3 regions of the Bradyrhizobium sp. CCBAU 11357 genome follow, and region 3 is predicted to be linked to each of the others. Evidence: predicted binding sites of a transcription regulator. Region 3 holds the regulator's gene; each other region holds the start of a gene.
What was found. The regulator LexA, encoded in region 3, represses DNA repair genes until DNA is damaged. The targets are predictions, from matches to a motif close to TGTTCNNNNTGTGTTCNG.
Positions count from the first base shown of each region.

Region 1: a site for LexA is predicted at 2,493-2,510, ahead of recA (recombinase RecA). Genes of this name have one in related genera too.
Region 2: a site for LexA is predicted at 2,317-2,334, ahead of uvrA (excinuclease ABC subunit UvrA). Genes of this name have one in related genera too.

Region 1 covers NZ_LBJW01000108.1:44,709-48,935, reverse strand. The annotation lists gene gcvP (aminomethyl-transferring glycine dehydrogenase) at 1-84, shown strand, start outside; gene XI05_RS39570 (hypothetical protein) at 252-509, opposite strand; gene recA (recombinase RecA) at 1,314-2,402, opposite strand; gene XI05_RS26940 (hypothetical protein) at 2,926-3,126, shown strand; gene XI05_RS26935 (hypothetical protein) at 3,284-3,454, shown strand; gene XI05_RS26930 (DUF2798 domain-containing protein) at 4,087-4,227, opposite strand, start outside.
Region 2 covers NZ_LBJW01000106.1:148,978-153,204, forward strand. The annotation lists gene uvrA (excinuclease ABC subunit UvrA) at 1-2,221, opposite strand, end outside; gene XI05_RS24810 (outer membrane protein) at 2,494-3,246, opposite strand; gene XI05_RS24815 (outer membrane protein) at 3,471-4,166, opposite strand.
Region 3 covers NZ_LBJW01000106.1:36,143-40,369, forward strand. The annotation lists gene XI05_RS24275 (ComEC/Rec2 family competence protein) at 1-1,485, shown strand, start outside; gene XI05_RS24280 (hypothetical protein) at 1,610-2,044, opposite strand; gene lexA (transcriptional repressor LexA) at 2,420-3,121, opposite strand; gene XI05_RS24290 (molybdopterin molybdotransferase MoeA) at 3,297-4,227, opposite strand, start outside.

The sequences.
Region 1 (4,227 bases), on a different contig from region 3:
GGCCGCGTCGACAACGTCTATGGCGACCGCAATCTGGTGTGCTCCTGCCCGCCGGTCAGCGATTACGCAGAAGCCGCGGAGTAGGATTTGTAAGGTGGGTTAGCGGGCGGTCGCGCGAAGCGCAGGCCGCCCGCGTAACCCACCACTTCAGCTTTCGCGGAGATAAACAGCGGTGGATTACGCCTTCGGCTAATCCATCCTACGAACCCCACCTAAGGCGCAACCAACAAGCGGCGCTTGCCATCCCAGCGTCACAGCCGCTCATTGGTGAGAAGCGTGCCGCCCCACCAGCGTCGAATCGGATTGTGGCGACGGAAATCTTCGCGGTCTTCCAGAACCGCTTTGCCAAATTCGGTCAGCGACAACCGGCTCCGACGATAGGCGGCGTTGCGACCTCGCGCATCGTGTCGGGCGAGCTTCGCGAGTTTCGGATCGAGACCTGCGACCGCCGGCATCGGGCCCGACGCAAGCCCTTCGAGCAACGGACCCAGCTCCCACTGGTCGAACACGCGCGTTTCGAGCAGCCCGCCCGGCTGAAACAGTTCTTTTGTACCGGTTGTGCCCCCTTGCAATCAGCTCGATAAGCCGCGCCTCCGTCGCGCCCAATCCGGTGATTGGTGACGGCAGTTCAGCTAGCAACGCTTCCAGAGCCGGCTTCAGGAAAGGTAGCCTGGGTAAATCCCTTGTCAGCAACCCGAAGCAAAGTTCAGGCGTCGGCGCCCGATACGCCTCCCAGGCCATGTTGGCTATCTCGAAGTCGCACTCTGCGATCTCCGATTCCCGCACCGTACGATCGCGAAGTTGCTGGCCGTCCGCATCGCGCAGATCGAAACTGACCCGTCGCAGTCTCAGACAATCGGTGATCGATGGATGGGACCGCAAATAGTCCAGGATCCAGATCAATTGCAATTGACTGTTAGGCTCAGGGTCGAACCAAAGCTCGATGAGCTCGACGCCATAGGTCTCGCAAAACCGAACCAGGCCAGTCTCCTTGTGCGCGAGACCGGTCTGAGGCAACCGGCCAACAAGATCGGACCACCGCACCTCCGGATCGCCCCTGTAATAGCCTCCCGTAAGATAGTCCTCGAGATGGTGCGACGTAGGCAACGGCCCCCAAACGAACCGAAAGATCAACGGGACGACCATGTCGGCGCGATCGGCGTGGGCAAGACCGACGCCGGACGAACTCGTCAGAATCACACGCTTCATCTCGACGCGCCCTTCGCCACGCAAAACGAAACGGGCACCGAAGACGTCGGCAACTCAACGTCCTCAGTGCCCGCTCCTCGCGAAAACTTGTCGCTGGTCGAGGTTTACTCGTCCGCCGGCTCCTCGCCGTCGGCGTCGCGCTCGGGCGTGCCGGCCAAAATCTGCTCGGCGATCAGACCGGAATTCTGGCGGATCGCGGTCTCGATCTTGGCGGTGATGTCGGGGTTGGCCTTCAAAAACGCTTTCGAGTTCTCGCGGCCCTGGCCGAGGCGCTGGCTGTCATAGGAGAACCAGGCGCCGGACTTCTCGACGATGCCGGCCTTGACGCCGAGATCGAGGATCTCGCCCATCTTGGAGACGCCCTCGCCGTACATGATGTCGAACTCGACCTGCTTGAAGGGCGGGGCCAGCTTGTTCTTGACCACCTTGACGCGCGTGGTGTTGCCGACCACCTCGTCGCGCTCCTTGATCGCACCGATGCGGCGGATGTCGAGGCGCACGGAGGCGTAGAATTTCAGCGCATTGCCGCCGGTGGTGGTTTCCGGCGAGCCGTACATCACGCCGATCTTCATGCGGATCTGGTTGATGAAGATCACCATGGTGTTGGACTTGTTGATGGAGGCCGTTAGCTTGCGCAGCGCCTGGCTCATCAGACGGGCCTGCAGGCCCGGCAGCGCATCGCCCATCTCGCCTTCGAGCTCGGCCTTCGGCACCAGCGCCGCCACCGAATCGACCACCAGAACGTCGACGGCGCCCGAGCGCACCAGGGTGTCGCAGATCTCCAGCGCCTGCTCGCCGGTGTCGGGCTGCGAAATCAGGAGCTCGTCGATGTTGACGCCGAGCTTGCGGGCATAGACCGGATCGAGCGCGTGCTCGGCGTCGATGAAGGCGCAGATGCCACCCTTCTTCTGCGCTTCCGCCACCGTATGCAGCGCCAGCGTGGTCTTGCCCGAGGATTCCGGCCCGTAGATCTCGACGATGCGCCCCTTGGGCAGGCCGCCGATGCCGAGCGCGATATCCAGCCCAAGCGAGCCGGAGGACACCGCCTCGATGTCCATGGAGCGGTCGTTCTTGCCGAGCTTCATCACCGAGCCCTTGCCGAACTGCCGCTCGATCTGGGAGAGCGCGGCGGCCAGAGCTTTACTCTTGTCCATGGAAGATCCTTCGACGATACGCAGGGCAGTTGCGGACATTGGTCGTGCTCCTTATGGCGAGGATTCGCGTGAGGGACAAACGGTTGCGAGGCAGCTCGGCGATAAAACCAATGTACCCCATTTGTTCTAGGTTCGCAATATGTTCTTTGCGGATTATGTCTTTCGGACTACACCACCAGACCACGGAGCTGGTCGCACCGGCTTCATGAACCATCGCGGAAAGTCCGGGTTATCCGCTCATGCATCGCCTCTGGTATTTCGTGGCCTTCCTCGCCGTCACCGCAACCGCATTCGGTGCCCTGGTGGCTTTTGACAAGTTCCTGGGATGACCGGAGGCCTCCTTGATTGGCGGCCTCTTTGGTTGATGGAAGTCGACCTCTGGGGTCCGACAAACCAGCCATGCTGGATCGTCACCCTCCCCGCTTTGCACTGAGTGCACAACTGAACAGACGCGGATCCATTTCCGGATCCTAATGCATCATCACCGCGCGGACCCAGGCCACTATCGGTGATGAGAACGCTCACCTCGCGCTCCCGCCTCCTCGCACGGAAAGAGCGCGCCATGTTCAAGCGACGACGTTTCAAGCAGCAACTGACCCTTCAGGACCGGCTGTCCGCATGGGTGAAGCAGGTCCGCGAGGAGGCATCCAAGCTTCCTCCCGGGCCGGAGCGGGATGCGCTGCTCAAGAAGGCCCGCCAGGCCGACGTTGCCAATCATCTGAGCGATTGGGTCAAATCGCCGGGGCTGCAGCCGCCGAAATAACCGGGGCTTGCGCCGGGTTTCTCGAAGCGAACATGACCGGCATCAACGACGCGCGGCCGGCGCGCCGTCATGTTTCCGTAATCCTGCGGCACCGAACCTTTTCGCGGTCTCCGGTTTTCTGTGGGGATGGGACCGCAACTTTTGGGGACCTCAGCTCATGACGGACAACGACGCGCACCACGACACGATCAGGCGAAAGCCGCTGCTGGAGGCGGCGCACGAGGAGATGGTGAAGTTCGAGCGCAAGGAAAACGAGTTCCGCAAGAAGGACCGCGAAGAGCGCGCCGCCGAGCTCCATCTTCCGCTGAACGAGATCAAGGTCCACTAGGCACCGCCAGGACGGCTTCCGGAGCGGGTCGAGGTCCGCCCGCGACGGGGCGCCAGCCGGCGGTTTGGACGGAATCCCCCGATCGGCATCGCCGGTCGGCCACCGCAACCGCGGATGCATAAGGTATCTAAATACTACTCGTAACCCGTTGGCCGAGCGAGGAAATTGCCCGGCACCCTACTGTGCATGGGGTTGTTTTCCCGCTTTTGAAAGGCGGCAGCGCCGGCGCCATCGATGCGAGCGCCCGGCACGCCGATCCCGTCTACAGCAGCGCCAGAAGAATCAGGCCTATCACCAGCACCACGAAGCCAGCCGCCGTCGCGGCGGCAAATGACCGCTCTATGTTATCCATGATGCCACCCCGTTGTCGGCGCGCCACGTTTCCCCCATGGCTGCGCCGAACGGATGAAAATCTTGCCGACGGGTGTGTCCGCAGTGGTGCGGACGGATGTCGAAATTGGGACCGGTACGGGGTCAGTCTGCGGCCTTTCGATCACGCTCCTGCCGGGCGTTCGCCTGTCAGGCTGCCGTAAGCTCAGCCGGCTAGGGTCACTCGGCTATGGTGTTGCAGCCCAGCACCCAGCCTCCAAACAACTCTCCGCCCCGCTTGGCTCTCCCTAGGCGGGGCCTTTTCATGCCTGCCGGCCGGCGCTGGGTTCCCGCTCCTCCCGGGTCAGGCGCAGCGCGAAGGCGCGGATCGCGGGCGCCGCCAATAGCACGACCGGCAGCATCGCGGCCCACGCGATCAGCCAGGACACCATCCAGTGCCGAAC
Region 2 (4,227 bases), 110 kb from region 3:
TGTAGGTCGCAGGATTCGAGCGCGGGGTGCGGCCGATCGGCGACTGGTCGATGTCGATGATCTTGTCGATGTGCTCGAGGCCCTCGATGCGGTCGTGCGGGGCGGCGCCCTCGCTGGCGTTGTTGAGCTTGCGGGCGATGGCGCGGTAGAGCGTATCGATCAGCAGCGTTGACTTGCCGCCGCCGGACACGCCGGTGACGCAGGTGAACAGGCCGAGCGGAATCTCTGCCGTGACGTTCTTGAGGTTATTGCCGCGCGCGTTCACCACCTTGATGGTGCGGCGGTGGTTCGGCGGACGCCGCTCCGGCACCTCGACCTCGAGCTCGCCGGTGAGGTACTTGCCGGTCAGCGATTTCGGGTTGCGCATGATCTCGGCGGGCGTGCCTTCGGCGACGATGTTGCCGCCATGCATGCCGGCGCCGGGGCCGATGTCGAGGACGTAATCTGCAAGGCGGATGGCGTCCTCGTCATGCTCGACCACGACCACGGTGTTGCCGAGATCGCGCAGGCGCTTCAGCGTATCGAGCAGGCGCGCGTTGTCGCGCTGGTGCAGGCCGATCGAGGGCTCGTCGAGCACGTAGAGCACGCCCGTGAGCCCCGAGCCGATCTGCGAGGCCAGGCGGATGCGCTGGCTCTCGCCGCCGGACAGCGTGCCGGAGGAGCGCGACAGCGTCAGATAATTGAGGCCGACGTCGAGCAGGAAGGTGAGGCGCTCGCGGATCTCCTTCAGGATGCGGCCCGCGATCTCGTTCTGCTGCGCGTTCAGCGCCTCCGGCACGGTCTCGAACCATGCGCCGGCGCCCTTCACGGACAGCTCCGAGATCTCGCCGATATGCTTGCCGCCGACCTTGACGCAGAGCGCCTCGGGCTTGAGTCGAAAGCCTTTACAGCCCTCACAGGGCACGTCGTGGAAATATTTCGCCAGCTCCTCGCGCGCCCACTCGCTCTCGGTCTCGCGGTAGCGGCGGTTGATGTTGGTGATGACGCCCTCGAACGGCTTCTTGGTGTCGTAGGAGCGCACCCCGTCCTCGTAGGAGAACTTGATCTCGTCCTCGCCCGAGCCGTAGAGGAGCGCGTTTTGCGTCTTCTTCGGCAGGTCCTTCCACTTGGTGTCGAGCGTGAACTTGTAGTGCTTGCCGAGCGCGGTCAGCGTCTGCACGTAATAGGGCGATGACGATTTGGCCCAGGGCGCGATCGCGCCCTTGCGCAGCGTCAGATCCTTCTCGGGGATGACGAGGTCCTCGTCGACATGCTGCTCGACGCCGAGACCGCCGCAGGCGGGGCAGGCGCCGTAGGGATTGTTGAAGGAGAACAGGCGCGGCTCAATCTCGGGGATGGTGAAGCCGGAGACCGGGCAGGCGAACTTTTCCGAGAACAGGATGCGCTCGGGGCCGCTCTTGTCGTGGATCTTTGCGGTCTTCTTCTTCTCCTCCGCAGGGGCAGCCGCCGCGGGCGCATCGGCGAACTCGACAACGGCGAGGCCTTCGGCGAGCTTCAGCGCAGTCTCGAAGCTCTCGGCGAGGCGTTGGCCGATATCGGCGCGCACCACGATGCGGTCGACGACGACGTCGATGTCGTGCGGGAACTTCTTGTCGAGGCTGGGGGCTTCCGCCAGCTCATAGAAGGTGCCGTCGATCTTGACGCGCTGGAAGCCCTTCTTGAGCCATTCGGCGAGCTCCTTCTTGTACTCGCCCTTGCGGCCGCGCACGACGGGGGCGAGCAGATAGAGGCGCGTGCCCTCGGGCAGCGCCAGCACGCGGTCGACCATCTGCGAGACGGTCTGGCTCTCGATCGGCAGGCCCGTGGCCGGCGAATAGGGCACGCCGACGCGCGCCCAGAGCAGGCGCATGTAGTCGTAGATCTCGGTGACGGTGCCGACGGTGGAACGCGGGTTCTTCGACGTCGTCTTCTGCTCGATCGAGATCGCCGGCGACAGGCCGTCGATCTGGTCGACGTCGGGCTTCTGCATCATCTCCAGGAACTGACGGGCATAGGCCGACAGCGATTCGACGTAGCGGCGCTGGCCCTCGGCATAGATGGTGTCGAAGGCGAGCGAGGATTTGCCGGAGCCGGAGAGGCCGGTGAACACCACCAGCTTGTCGCGGGGAATCTCGACGTCGATATTCTTGAGGTTGTGCTCGCGCGCGCCGCGGATCGTAATTGCGCGCAGGCTCGAGCCCGCGTTCTGTTGTTGGCGCTTCGCCCTGATCACTTCGTCCATCCCAGAGGTCCTCGAGGAATCCAAAGACGCGCGATCGCGCCAATGCAAAAGGCGCGCTTCGCCCGGAACCGGGATCGGCGCCGATGGGTATGGCAGCGAACGTAGGAAGAACGGCGGCGGATTTCCAGTGGGACTTGCGAATCGTCAACGGATTGTTGGCGCGCTGGCGGCATCTGGCAGCAGGAGCGCTGCGGAACCGCTCTCGGAACAGCCCGCCCAAAAGCAAAAGGCCGGCGCGAGGCCGGCCTTCCGTGACGATGTGACTTGGAAGATCAGTACTTCGCGACGACCGGGCCGCCGAAGGTGTAGTTAAGGCGAACGGTGCCCATGTCGACATCCTGCTTGATGCGGTCGGTCCGGTCGTTGACGCCAAGCACCGTGAAATTGACGTTGCGGCCGCCCATGAACAGATGGTCGTATTCGATCGCAACGGACCAGTTCGGTGCGAAACCGAATTCGATGCCGGTGCCGACTGCGCCGCCCCAGCGCGTCTCGCTCGCGCTATCGAAGACCACGCCGCCGAGAAGGCCGTCATACTTGGCGTGCGTGACCGCGGCGCCGCCCTTCAGGTACCAGAGCACGTTATTCCAGGCGTAGCCGACCTGGCCGGTGAACAGGCCGAGGGCATCGATTCTGGTCTGATTGACCACGGGTGCGAAAGCGGCAAGCGGGCTCGCGTTCGATCCCTTCAGATTGGCCCAGTCGCCTTGGGCTTCAAGGCCGAACACCCAGTTAGCCGACTGCCAACGATAACCGACCTGGCCGCCGACGAGACCGCCGGTCGCGTTGTGACAGCCTTCGGACACGACCGGGATTGCCACACCGAGCACGGCATTGAGATCCCAGCAATTGCGGCTCGATGCACCACCGCCGTTGATGCCGAGGTAGAAGCCGCTCCAGTTGTACACTGCGATCGGCGCCACCGGAGCCTTGGCGTAGGGGCGGGCCGCCAAATCGGCCGCCGAGGCCGGTGCCAACGCGCTGAGTGCGAACAAACTGGCCGAAGCCAGCAAAAGCTTCTTCATATCCATTCCCCACTTCCGTTTCTCATTCCGGTCTTCCGGAGAGCGGAAGAGCAGCGGACCTCATGACCCAAGTAACATCGTTGCTTTACACCATTGAAGCTAAAAGTTGTGTCACCCGGCCGCCACATCCGTCCGAAAACGCCAGCGGACGGACGGCCGCGACAAATACAAAAAGGCCGGCGCGAGGCCGGCCTTTCGTAACGCGGGTGCGTCAAAGACGAAGCTCAGTACTTCGCGACGACCGGGCCACCGAAGTGATAGTTCACGCCGACCTGCACGGTGTGAAGGTTGAGCGTGCCGGTGTTCACCGGAGCGCCGATACCCGAGAAATAGGTCTCGCCGCCCAGGCTGCGATAGAGATACTCGCCCTTGACCGACCACTGCGGCGCGAAGAATGCCTCGATGCCGGCGCCGACCGTCCAGCCCGAATGCCACTTGCTGTCGGAGACGCTTGCCAAGGGCGAGCTGACGGTAATCTTGTTGTCGATCCAGGCGTAGCCGCCCGTAGCGTAGAACAGCACATTGTTGACAGCCCAACCGATACGGCCGCGCACGGTGCCGAGCGCATCAATGCGCGAGCTCGTGGTCACGGGAATAATGGCGCCGCCAAAGAGAACAGGGGTGGTCACCGAAGCATTGACATCAGCCCACGAGCCGTCGGCTTCCACGCCGAACACAACGTTGCCGGTCTGCCAGTTGTAGCCGCCGGTGCCGCCGACGAAGCCACCCTTCATCCGCGGGTCGCCGGAACCGTTCTCCCAAGCGCCGCCACCGACGATACCGAGGTAGAAGCCGGTCCAGTTGTAGACCGAGGCCACAGCCACCGGAGCCTTGGTGTAGGGGCGGGCTGCCAGATCAGCAGCCGAAGCGGGGGCCGCAAGAGCGAACACACAGGCCGAAGCCAACAAAACCTTTTTCATTTTCAACTAATCCCAGTCCCAGTTTCTGTTGTTGCCTTCCTTTGCGGAAGGGCATCGGACT
Region 3 (4,227 bases):
GGCGACAACCGGGCGATCGCAACGGCGCTGCTCACGGGGCGGCGCGATGCGATCACCGCGCCGGTCAACGATGCCATGTTCGTCTCGGGGCTCGGCCATGTGCTGTCGATCTCCGGCTACCACATGGCGGTCGTCGCCGGCGTCGTCTTCTTCGCGGTGCGCGCGCTGCTGGCCTTGATCCCAGGGCTGGCGGCCGGCTTTGCCATCAAAAAATGGTCGGCGGCCGCGGCGCTGGTCGCGGCCGCGTTCTACCTGCTGCTGTCGGGCGCGGAGGTCGCGACGCAAAGATCGTTTTTCATGACGGCAGTGGTGTTGATCGCCGTCATGGTCGACCGCCGCGCCATCACCTTCCGCACGCTGGCGGTGGCCGCGCTGATCGTGCTCGCGGTCGCACCGGAGGCGCTGGTGCATCCGAGTTTCCAGATGTCGTTTGCGGCAACGCTCGGGCTGGTCGCGCTGGTGCAGATCGGCATGCCGAACCTGCTCGCCTCACCCGATCATTCCGCGACGGCGCGGATCGCGCTGTGGGGCGGCCGCGAGATCGCGATGCTGTTCCTGGCATCGCTGATCGCGGGGCTCGCGACCACGCCCTACGCCGCCTTCCACTTCCATCGCGTGACGCCATACGGCGTACTCGCCAATCTCGGCGCCATGCCGGTGGTCTCGGCGCTGGTGATGCCGGCCGGGCTGTTGGGACTGCTCGCGGCCCCCTTCGGGCTCGATGGCGTGTTCTGGTGGTTGATGGGGATCGGCATCGAGTGGATGGTCCTGGTCGCGCGCTGGGTGGCGGCCCTGCCGGGCGCCGTCGGCCGCATTCCGGCGTTCGGGATCGCGCCGCTGATCGCCGCAAGCCTCGGGCTCATCGTGATGGGCCTGTTGCGCACGCCCTTGCGCTGGTCCGGCGCCCTGGTGCTGCTGGCGGCGATCCTCTGGGGGCTGTCGGTGCGCCAGCCTGATGTCCTGATTGCCGGGGATGGCGCGAGCGTCGCGGTCCGGGGCGGGGATGGAGGCTTGCAAGTGATCCGCGCCAGCAAGGACAGCTTCCTGCTGAAGGAGTGGCTGGCCGCCGATGCCGATCCGCGTGATGCCGGCAACGCCTCGTTGGTGAGCGGCGTGTCGTGTGACGAGTCCGGTTGCGTGGCGCCGCTCGCGGACGGACGGCTGATCGCGTTGGCGACGCGCATCGACGCGCTGGCCGATGATTGCAGCCGCGCCGCGCTGGTGGTGACGGCGCGGCCCGCGCCGCCCGATTGCGCGGCGATGGTCGTCGATCGGGCGCGTCTTGCCAGTCAGGGCGCGCTGGCTCTGACGCGAAGCGGAGAGGGTTTTTCGGTGCAGGCGGTGAGGGCGAGAGGGGCAAGCCGTCCTTGGCTGCCGGCCGGCGCCGGCGAGGGGGATTTCGACGGCAGCCTCGTGCCGAAGACGGCCCTGCCTCGCAACCGGGACGCAACGCCATCGGAGGCCGACTTGCAGGCCGACGATTGAAGATCGATGCGGGGAAAATCGGTCCGACGGGATCCCGCAGGACGCAAACCATACCATCTCGCCGGCCGCGGCCGGCGATGGCATTTGAATTTGGCCCTCGACTTTTCGGTCGGGGCCGACGGCGTCAGCCGATCGGCAGGCGCGTGATCGTGGGCCGCGTGTCGGCGACGATCTGCGGCTTGTGCTCGCGCTCGATGGCTTGCTGCGTCACCGGCAATTGCAGCACGGTCGCGCGCTGGCCTTCGACGAGCTGCGTCACCAGCACGTACTTGCCGTCCGGAAATTCGATCGCGTCATGATGGCGATCGGGAATGTGCGGGTCGATCTTGCCGAACTTGCCGACGCGGGAGTTGACGGTGCGCGTCCAGATCCAGCGGTTGTCATAGCGGACGTTATCGGCGAAAGCGAGCTCCGTTCCCGGCAGCAGACAGACCGCGACGGAGAGATCGGCTTCGGAGGCGAAGCCGCGCGTCGAGGTGCCGCGGAAGGTTGTCGTGACGATCGTCTCGCCAACTTCGGCGGGGCGCGTCGCGACGGCATGCAGGCTATAGTCACACATCGGGTGCTCCTCATACTGGGATAGCGACCCGCGTCTCTTTCGAGGCGCAGGCCTCTATCAGAGTGGAAGCCTCCAACGCTCTGCTCGGTTATGGGCAAATCTGCGGCTCGCATCCGCAGCACGCGATCACATTATCTTTCCCGGATTCGATAGGAACAAACCTCGCGTCCTTGCATTTGGCCCGCACTATCGGCGCTGTCGGCACAACTCTACCGGCGGAGCGAAATGGCCGCGTGTCCGCATGGGCGAGTGTCGCGCGGGAAGAGGCGCCGAACAGTCAGCGCAGAACCAGAGAGACCATCCGGCCGGAGCGGACAAGTATCCGCTCCAATCTTGGATCGACGAACGAAGCGCGCGTAGCGCTTACTTCCGGTATCAGTACTTCCGGTAAAGCCCGATCAGCTTGCCCTGGATCTTCACGCGGTTCGGCGGAAGAATGCGGACCTCGTAGGCGGCATTGGCGGGCTCGAGCGCGATCGAGGCGCCGCGGCGGCGGAAGCGCTTGAGCGTGGCCTCCTCGTCGTCGATCAGCGCCACCACGATGTCGCCGGTATTGGCGGTCTCGTTGCGCTGGATCAGCGCCATGTCGCCGTCGAGGATGCCGGCCTCGACCATCGAATCGCCGCGCACCTCGAGCGCGTAGTGCTCGCCCGAGCCGAGCATGTCCGGCGGTACGCTGATGGTGTGGCTGCGGGTCTGCAGCGCCTCGATCGGCGTGCCGGCCGCGATGCGGCCCATCACGGGTACCGCGACGGGGCGCTCGCCCTCATCCGCGGGCGTGCTGGAGCTCGCGCGCACCTTGCCGAGATTGCCCTCGATGACGCTCGGGGTGAAGCCGCGGCGATTGCCGGCGGCGGCCTGGAGCTCGGGCAGCTTGATCACCTCGATGGCGCGGGCGCGGTTGGGCAGGCGGCGAATGAAGCCGCGCTCCTCGAGCGCAGTGATCAGGCGATGAATGCCTGACTTCGAGCGCAGGTCGAGCGCATCCTTCATCTCGTCGAAGGACGGCGGCACGCCGCTTTCCTTCAGACGTTCGCTGATGAACCGCAGAAGCTCGTATTGTTTGCGCGTCAACATCTCGACCAAAGTCCCCCGGTTGATGTCGTTCGATTCCGAGACGATGAAGTCGGCAATAAGCCGCTACATCCTCGAAACAAATCATGAACGGACACTATATGTTCGATATGTGTTCCGCAACTGCTTAATTTATGGTGAACGCAGCCAAACTCGCGGATGCGTGTGGCCGGGCAGCTCAGACGGGCAGCCGCAGCACCTCGCAAGGCGTGCCGGACTCGGCCTTCGGCGCGAACGGTGCGCGCACGAGAAGTACCTGTGCCGCAGCGAGATTCGCAAGCAGGGAGGAGTCCTGATGGCTGACGGGAAGGGCGACGCGCGTGCCGTCGTCGCGCACCTCCAGCCGCGCACGCAGATAATCCTCGCGCTGATCGTTGGCGCCGAGGTCGCGGCCCAGCACGGCGCGCTCGCGCTGATGATGAATCACTGAACGGCCCGACAGGGCGCGAATCAAGGGCACCATGAACAGGAAGGCGCATACGTATGACGACACGGGATTGCCGGGCAGGCCGATCACGCGCATCGCGCCTATCCGACCATGCATCATCGGCTTGCCGGGCCGGATCGCGATCTTCCAGAACGCCATCGCGATGCCTTCGCCCTTGAGCGCCTGCTGGACCAGATCGTGGTCGCCGACCGACGCACCGCCGGTCGTGACCAGGATGTCGGCGCCGCTCTCGCGTGCGCGGCGGATGCCGGCGGACGTGGATTCCAGCGTATCGGCGGCAATTCCGAGGTCGATGGTCTCGGCGCCCTCGCTGCGGGCAAGGGCGTGCAGGGCATAGCCATTGGAATAGACGATCTGACCGGGACCAGGCGCGGTGCCGGGCATCACCAGCTCGTCGCCGGTGGCGAGAATCGCGACCCTCGGGCGGCGGATAACGGCGAGATGAGGATGATTCATTCCGGCGGCGAGGGCGAGATCGCGCTCGGTGAGACGGATTCCCTTGCGCAGCAGCACGTCGCCTTCGCGGAAGTCCACCCCCGCAGGGCGGATGTGCCGGCCACAAATTGCGGCTTCCTTGATCGTGACATGCTTGCCGTCGGCAATTGTGTCCTCCTGGATCACGACCGCATCGGCGCCGTCGGGAACGACGCCGCCGGTGAAG